One region of the Burkholderia sp. LMU1-1-1.1 genome, then DNA from elsewhere that is predicted to be linked to it. Evidence: riboswitches for the same ligand, from Rfam matches in the RefSeq annotation. Region 1 holds a riboswitch; the other holds the start of a gene.
The links. A riboswitch is a leader RNA that binds a small molecule or an ion and turns the genes downstream of it on or off. The one in region 1 is predicted to bind cobalamin.

Region 1 (4,241 bases):
CCATATCGGCCTCGGTTTTGAGCTCGGTCATTTTCATGTCCTTCAACACGCCGCTTTTGGCCGCGACGCGGTTCAGCGCCAGCAGATGGCTACGCGCCAGCAGCGGGCTTTTTTGCTCGGCCACGCGGTAGTCGTTGAGCAGCGCGCCAAGCTCGCGCAGGTCGGGATTGAGGCCGGCGATATCGAATGGTGGCGTCATGTGGTCGATGATGGTGGCCATGCCACGCCGTTTGGCCTGTATGCCCTCGCCCACGTCGTCCATCACGTACGGATAAATATTCGGCATGGCGCCGATCAGCGCCTCGGTCGGATCGTCCTCGGACAGGCCGGCTTCTTTACCGGTCAGCCATTCCTGCGTGCCGTGGGTACCGATGTGCATGACCGCGTTGGCCTGGAAGCTTTTTTGCAGCCACAGATAGAAGGCGATGTACTCGTGGCTAGGCGGCATGCTCACTTCGTTGTGCAGCTTTTCCAGGTTCTGCTCCCAAGCGCGGCCGGGCTGCGGCGCCATCAGCACGTTGCCGAAGCGGCGCGCCGGGTAGACGAATAACGAGTCGCCCTTGGCGTCGCGCCACAGCACCGGCGCGCTTTCCGGCTTGCCCCACGACGCCAGAATGGAATCGCGCAGCGTTTGCGGCAGTTTGGTGAACCATGCCTGATAGTCGGCCAGCGGCACCAGCAGCGCCTGACCGCTTTCGGCCAGATGCTTCAGGCCGGTCATGTAGTCGCCCTTGGACTTGCCGGGGTAATTCCCCCACTGCTGGATCTCGCCTTGCAGCTCGGCCTCGCCCGCCGGCAGCGCGTCGCCGGTCTGATAGCCATCACGTTTCAGGCGCTGGACGATTTGCCACAAACTCTCCGGCAGCACGTTCAGATACGCCGCGCCGATGGTCTCGGAACCGTGCGGGTAGTTGAAGTAAATCATGGCGATGCGCTTGTCGCCGTTGGCTTTCTGGCGCAAGGCCAGCCAGGCCGCCACGCGCTCGTTGAGCCGTTCGATGCGCTCGGCGATCGGCGTCTCCTCGACGTAGGCCAGGCCGGTCTGCGCATCGCTGATGCGCTCCCGGCTGGCGACCACCGTCGGCTGTATCAGTCCGGCCATCTCGGCGCCGGCCAGCTGCCAGGTGCGCTCGATGATATCGAGACCGATCTTCGATTCCCGCCATTGCGCCGCCGTGTGCTGGCTCAGGGTGATGGCGTTGATCGCCGGGACGCCGATCTTGTCGAGCAGCGCACCGGTGTTGGCGGTGCCGCCGACCTTCATCCCCAGCGCGACGATCAGGTCGACGCGGCTCTTGCCGTTTTCATCGAGCAGGAAGCGCAGCGGCACGTCGTATGGATAGCCGAACACCGGCAGCACGTTATAACCGCTCGCCTCGAGCCGCGAGACGATGGCCGCCAGCGGCAGGGTTTGTCCCGCCACCAGGCTGGCGCGGTAGAACGGCACGGCGATCCACGGCGCCCCGGTCTTGTAGTTCGCATAACCCTGCAAATAGTGCTCGTAGCTGCTGTAGGTGCGGTTGGCCGCGACGTCGTACAGGCCGACGTCCGGCATCGCGTGCACCGGCGCCACCGCCAGCGTCGCACCGAAATGCTGGCGCAAGATGTAGCGCAGCAGGTTGCCCATGTTCTCGATGCCACCCTCGCTGTGATACTGCTGGATGGCCTTGTCGTCCTGTACGCCCATCTCGCGGATACTGTCGTCGATGGCGCCGCCGACGGCGAACACCGGATGCCGCGACTTCCTCAACGCCTGCAGTTCGTCCTTGAGTCCCGCCATCGCCAGCCTGCCCTTGGCGTTGACGATTGCCACATCGGCGCTGGCCAACGCATTGCGGTCGGCCTGCGTCATGCCGTTGTTGGGAATGATGCGGATAACGACATTGAGCGCCTTCAGCTCCGCCTGCAAACCGCGCACCGCCAGCACCGCGGGCCGGGACTCGACGTCACCGAGCATCAGCGCCAGGGTGCGCGGCGCCTGCGCCGAATGCACATAGCCGACGATGAAGAAGGAGATCAGCAGCAGTAAGACGACTTCCAGTGTTCCAAAACGCTTATTCCGGAACATATACGACCTTCCCGTCCGGCAGTTGGTAGGCGGTGCCCAAGCGCTTGCCGGAGCCGGACAAGGGTTTGTCGCTGACGCGGCTCACCGTGATCTCGGCGCCTTTCTTGGTCAGCACCTCGACGCGGCCGTCCGCGCTCTTCTTGGCGATCGTGACTTCCGAATTCGGGTCCAGCAGGTCCATCATGTTCCAGGCCGAGAACAGCGCCAGCATCATCGCGACGATGAAGACGATGCTGGCGTCGAACAGGTTGGCCACGCCGGCCAACGGGTCCTCGGTGTGCTCGCCGATGCGGCTGTAGCGGTGGCGGTTCAGAAAACGCATCAGGCCTCCACGCGGATCAGGTGCGGCTTGTGTCCGTGCGTCGCCAGCATGGTTTCGGCGGCGTAGGCGATGTCGGTCAGGTCGCTGCGCAGCCAGTGTTCGCGCACCAGGCTCAGAACATAGGCGCACACGCTGCATGCCAGACCGACCACGGTGGCGGTGAAGGCGGTGGTCATCGATTCGGCCATCTTCGGCAGATTGCCCTGCGCCAGGCCGGCCAGCGAAATCCCCATCGGGATCAGGGTGCCCATCAGACCTAGCGCCGGACCGACCCGCACCACGAAGCGAACGCCGTCCAGGCGGCGCACGCCGGCGGCGTCGGCGCGCTGCACCACGCGTTCGAGGCGCGCATCGAGTCCCGGCTCGCCCTCTTGCGCCGTCAGCACGGTCGCCATGTCGTGCCGCGCGGTGGCCACCAGCATGCGCACGCCGCGCCGTCGCTCGATCCACTCGGCGCCGAAGGTGCCGAAGCACACCAGCATGTACAAGGTCAGTGCGGCGATCCCCAGCAGCACGGGCAGATACAGCACGTTGGAAATGGAATACAGCAGCGTCTCGATTGAGCGGATGGCCGCGTCGGCAGGCAGGTTGGGCATTGAATGATCCAGCGACAGAAGCAAGCCACTCACCTCCCCGTGAGCGGATTGAAAGGAAGCGCCTGGGCGCTTCCACCTCTTTGGCCGGTATCCGGGCTCGCAAGCAAATCCGCCTGACCTTCCCATGCAAAAGCACAGTGGCACAGCGAGGCGGATGGTCGTCGACGACGACGCTTGTTTACCGTTGCGGGGGCAGCACATGTTGGCTGGCTGGGCCAGCGCCATGTTTCCCGTTTAACTGCGCATCCAGACGGACGCGCGGGCACCAAAACCTGGCGATTATACGTGGTTCCGTCCCGCCCCGACAGATACACCGGATAGCCCGGGCTACTTTGGATCGGCCAGGCTTTGAAGAATAGGACAATCCGGCCTGTCATTGCCCTTGCAGCAGCGCGCCAGCGTTTGCAGCGTGTCGCGCATTTCGGTCAATTCGGCGATGCGCTGGTTAAGCTCGTCGACGTGTCCGAGGGCGATGTGTTTCACGTCGGCGCTGGCACGCTCCTTGTTCTGCCAAAGCGACAGCAACTCCCGGATCTGGTCCAGCGAGAAGCCCAGCGTGCGGGCGCGCTTGACGAAGCGCAGCGCATGCAGGTCGTTCTCGCTATAGATGCGGTAGCCGGATTCGCTGCGCCGCCCCGGCGGAATCAGCGTGATGCTCTCGTAGTAGCGGATCATCTTGGCCGAGACGCCGGAGGCGCTGGCCGCTTGTCCGATATTCATACCTTCACTCCTTCACTAGCGGGTCGCGCCTGGGGCTTCCAGCGGCGCAGCAGCAGCGCATTGCTGATCACGCTGACGGAACTGAGCGCCATCGCGGCGCCAGCCACCATGGGGTTGAGCAGGCCGAAGGCGGCCAGCGGAATGCCGACCAGGTTATAGATAAACGCCCAGAATAGATTCTGGCGGATTTTGCCGTAGCTGCGGCGCGAGATCGAAATGGCCGCGGCCACCAGCTCCGGGTCGCCGCGCATCAGCGTGATGCCGGCGGCGTGCATAGCGACGTCGGTGCCGCTGGACATGGCGATGCCGACATCGGCGGCGGCCAGCGCCGGCGCGTCGTTGATGCCGTCGCCGACCATGGCGATGCATTTGTCCTGCCGCTTCATGGCGCCGATGGCGGCGGCTTTATCGGCCGGCAGCATGTTGGCGACTACCCTCCGGATGCCGAGTGACGCGCCGACGTGATCGGCGCTGCCCTGGTTGTCACCGGTCAGCAGCACGGTCTCGATATTCAAAGCGTGCAGCGCTTCGACGG
Region 2 (4,241 bases), on a different contig from region 1:
CGGAAGTGGGCAAGATCGTGTTGGGCAGCGTTGGCAAGTCGTTCCGGGTCAACGATTTCTTCGAGCGGGTGAAGGCTAGCTACGGCGCCCAGGTCGCCGACAGCATCACGCTGATTTGCACGCAGCGTAAATACCTTCAGGAGATCCGTGTTTCGCTGCCGCTCGAATTCAGCACCGACGGTGAATTGAAGCAGATGGTGGGCAACGCCGCGCCTGCGCGTACGCGCGCGGTGGGCTGCGGCGACGAGGTGTATGTGGAAGGCGCCGGCCGCGATTGACCGGCCGCCTGGGCGACCTTAGTCGATCGTGACGGCGCGCGCCCGCTTGCGCTCCGCCTTGCACTTGTACATGGAATCGTCGGCGAACGCGATCAGGTCGTCGGCGGTGCTGGCCGACTGCGGATACACGGCCACGCCGATGCTGGCGGCGGCCAGCAATTCATGGCCGTCTATTTCGTAGGGCATCGCCATGCGGTGGGAAAGCTTTTCGACGACGCCGGCCGCGTCCTCCTCGCCGCTGGCGACCAGCACCACCGCGAACTCGTCGCCACCGAGCCTTGCGGCCATGTCGGATTTCCGCAGTTCGGAGCGCAGGCGGTCGGCGGCATCTTTTAAAAGCTCGTCGCCCGCGCCATGGCCGTAGGTGTCGTTGATGAATTTGAAGTTGTCCAGATCCAGATACAGCACCGCCATCGGTTCCTGATTGCGTTCGCAGAGGCTCAACTGGCGGGCGAGGAACTCGGTGAACATGGCGCGGTTGGCCAGGCCGGTCAGCGGATCGTGCGTGGCCTGGTGCTTGGCCAGCGCGTGCATTCTCGACGCCTTGACCAGGGCCTGTCCCACTTCGTTCGCCTCGCGCAGGCCGTAGGTGGCCGGCTCGATGCTGTCGCCGGCGCCGAGGGCGAGCGCCGGCGCCACCAGGTCGCGGATCGAGCGGCTGATGCGGTTGCCGATGTACCAGGCGAACAGCAGGCCGCCGCCCAGCAGGAGGATGGTCGACAGCACCAGCGTCCACAGTTTGGCAAGCAACTGGGAGTTCAACACCTCGATGGGAATGCCGATGGCCACCGTCCATTGCGAATTGGGGGCCTTGGCCAGGACCGCCAGGATAGGCTTGCCGTCGAGCGTTTGGGTTTCGAAAGCGCCCTCCGGCCGTTCCCTCAGCCTTTCCAGCACCTCGGGAATAGCTTGCTGCCCGACGTAGCGATGCATGTCGCTGGTGCGCGCGACCACCGTGCCTTTGTTATCGAGGATGGTGGTGATCCAGTGTTCGGGATATTGCTGCTGCTTGAGGATGGTGCTGAAGCGCTCCACCGTCACCACCGCGCTCAAGGCGTGGAAACCGCCCGACTTTCTGATGGCCGGGATGCCGACCGAAACGATGTAGCGTTTGGAGACGGGTCCCATGAAGACCTGGGATATGGCGGTGGCGTCGTTGCTCCGCATGTAGGTCAACGACGGACCGAGGCCGGTGCTGGGCAGCGTGGTGCCGTAGGGTTGGAAGGTGTTGATCAACTGTTGTCCGGTACCGTCTTCGAGCAGGATGTTGAAGATGTCCTGGCTGGCGCAGATGGCGCGCGCCTGCCCGTAAAATGGTTTGAGGTCGTCGCCGATCAGGCTGGGGGAGGTGGCGAGCGCCTTGAGGGTCGATTCGATGACGGCGAATTCCTTGTCGACCGCCATCGCGTTGGCGTGGGCGGTCGTCATCGCGCTGCGAATGAAGGCGGCGCGCGCGAGCTCGTAGTCGGAGGCGATCATCCTCACCACCATCAGCGACGCGGGGACGATGCACGCCACCACCAGCCAGATTAGCCTGGTTCGAATGGAGGGCGCGTGAGCTAGTTTCATGATTAATGCTACCTCGTTATATTTATTCTTAATGAGGCGCGATACCCCTTTTTTCGTAATATTACAACAAGGAAAGTGCATCCGTAACCCAGTCTATCCGTTTGTTTTTATTTTCTGTACGAAAATGTCTGGATGGCAGGGATGGCCGTTGAAAGGCTTGAGATTTATCGTCTATCATGTTGACGAGTCTCAATCAAAATCCTTATTTCGGAGCCCCAATGCAACTCATCAGCTGTACGGAAGAGCGCCACGCGCGAGCCATTCTCGACATATTCAATGACGCGATCGCCAACTCGACCGCGCTCTACGAGTACCATCCGCGCACAATGGAAACGATGAAGAACTGGTTTGCGGCCAAGCGCGCCGGCGGCTATCCGGTCATCGGGCTGGAGGACGGGGCGGGCGAGTTGCTGGGATTCGCCAGCTACGGCGCGTTTCGCGGCTTTCCGGCCAATAAATACTCGGTCGAGCACTCGGTGTATGTGCGGGGCGACCAGCGCGGCAAGGGACTGGGACGCACTTTGCTAAGCGCTATCATCGACGCCGCGCGGCAGGCCGACCTGCACATCCTGGTCGGCGGCATCGACGCCGCCAACGCGGCCAGCATCGCCCTGCACGAGCAGCTGGGATTCGTGCACTCAGGGACCATTCGTCATGCCGCCTTCAAGTTCGACCGCTGGCTGGACCTGGCGTTCTATCAGCTGATGCTGAGCACACCGGCGCATCCGGTGGACGGCTGAAACCAGGACCGTATCGTCACCGGCCCGCGCACGATGGCATGATCGTCTTGCAATTCCGCAGTCGCAGACCTATACTGCGCCGGTAGTCAGCTTCTGGTATCTGCAAATGATCGTTTGCAGATTTAAATGGGAAGTCGGTGCGTCGTTCCGCTGGAACGGCAATGCCGGCGCTGCCCCCGCAACGGTAAGCGAGGTTAAGGATTTGTACGATGCCACTGTGCGATTGCATGGGAAGGCGCAAATCCAGGCGTGTCCGCACGGATGCCCACTCGCCAGCCCGGAAACCAGCCAGTAGCGGTAAACACGTTTGTATTGCGGAGGGCGATACGGGTGGAGAACTGTCATGGTTTGATCCGCGCATCTTCGTTCCGGTTCTCCCTTGGCGCCGCATTCGTCTCCCACCTGGTTCATCTTCCGATACGAGCTTTCCGACCCCGTGGTCGTCGCTGCTTTTCGGAGAAACCAATATGTCCATCAACACTATCCACGCCGGCCAAGCCGATGCGCATGTCCGTCCCGTCGCACTGAAAGACAAGCTGATTGCGGCCTTGATGGCCGCGAGCCTGGGCGCGGTGCTGTTGTTCGGCGCCGGTTTCGCATCGATGGAAGCGCTGCATAACGCGGCCCACGACAGCCGCCACTCGGCGGGCTTCCCGTGTCATTGAGCCGTACCGGGGCCGGCGCGGGCGCCGGTATGTTCAATCGCATGGTTCGCACCGCGGCGGCGGCCGGCCTGCTGGCCGGCTTGCTGCTGACCGGCGTGCAGCACTTGCAGGTGACGCGCATCATCGCGCAGGTAGAGGTGCTGGAATCGGCTGCCGAGGCGGAGCCGGTGGCGCATACGCACGCCGATGGCGCTAAACATATGCACGAAGCAGCGCATGAAGCACCCCACGAACACGGAGGCTGGCAGCCTGAGGATGGCGTAGAGCGCACGCTTTACACCGCGCTGGCCGACGTCAGCATGGCCGTCGGTTATGGCTTGCTGCTGGCGGCCGCCATCGGGCTGCGCGGGCGGCCGGTCGATTGGCGATCCGGCCTGCTGTGGGGCGCCGCCGGTTACGCGGTGTTCTTCCTGGCGCCGTCCATCGGTTTGCCGCCGGAGTTGCCCGGTACCGCCGCCGCGCCGGTGGCCGCACGCCAGGGCTGGTGGATCGCGACCGCGATGTCGACCGCCACCGCGCTGGCGATGCTGGCCTTCGGCCGCCATTGGGCGCTGAAACTGGCGGCCGTCGCGCTGCTGGTGTTGCCGCATCTGGTCGGCGCGCCGCAGCCGCCGGTCCATGCCAGCGTCGCGCCAGACCATTTGCAGCGTTCCTTTGTCTATGCGACCGCGCTCGCCAATGGCGGGTTCTGGCTGGCGCTGGGCGCGCTGACCGGCTTCTTCCACAAGCGCTTCGCCGATCGATGAGAACCCACCACCGTCACGTATTCATGTGCGTCGGCCCGCGTTGCGCTCCCGTCGAGGGGCGCGCGCAGGCCGTGTTCGAGCGCATGGGCGAAATGATCGACGCCCATCCGGAGCTTGCCGTCAAGCGCACGCGGACCCATTGCATGGTGGCGTGCCGCTACGAGGGGCCGGTGATGGTGGTCTATCCCGAAGGCGTGTGGTACCAGCGGGTGAATGAGGCCAATGCGGAACGCATCGTCAACG

Region 2: linked by a shared signal. The riboswitch ahead of MRBLMU1_RS01755 (CbtB domain-containing protein) and the one ahead of MRBLMU1_RS20610 (MotA/TolQ/ExbB proton channel family protein) in region 1 are both predicted to bind cobalamin.

Annotation. Positions count from the first base shown of each region.
Region 1 is NZ_JBEGHG010000023.1:506,141-510,381, forward strand. Features, by position in the region: gene MRBLMU1_RS20600 (cobaltochelatase subunit CobN) at 1-2,068, opposite strand, end outside; gene MRBLMU1_RS20605 (DUF2149 domain-containing protein) at 2,055-2,390, opposite strand; gene MRBLMU1_RS20610 (MotA/TolQ/ExbB proton channel family protein) at 2,390-2,986, opposite strand; cobalamin riboswitch at 3,052-3,270, opposite strand; gene cueR (Cu(I)-responsive transcriptional regulator) at 3,314-3,706, opposite strand; gene MRBLMU1_RS20620 (heavy metal translocating P-type ATPase) at 3,703-4,241, opposite strand, start outside.
Region 2 is NZ_JBEGHG010000001.1:449,811-454,051, reverse strand. Features, by position in the region: gene MRBLMU1_RS01770 (ribonuclease T2 family protein) at 1-278, shown strand, start outside; gene MRBLMU1_RS01765 (sensor domain-containing diguanylate cyclase) at 297-1,847, opposite strand; gene MRBLMU1_RS01760 (GNAT family N-acetyltransferase) at 2,066-2,587, shown strand; cobalamin riboswitch at 2,665-2,894, shown strand; gene MRBLMU1_RS01755 (CbtB domain-containing protein) at 3,055-3,252, shown strand; gene MRBLMU1_RS01750 (CbtA family protein) at 3,282-3,998, shown strand; gene MRBLMU1_RS01745 ((2Fe-2S) ferredoxin domain-containing protein) at 3,995-4,241, shown strand, end outside.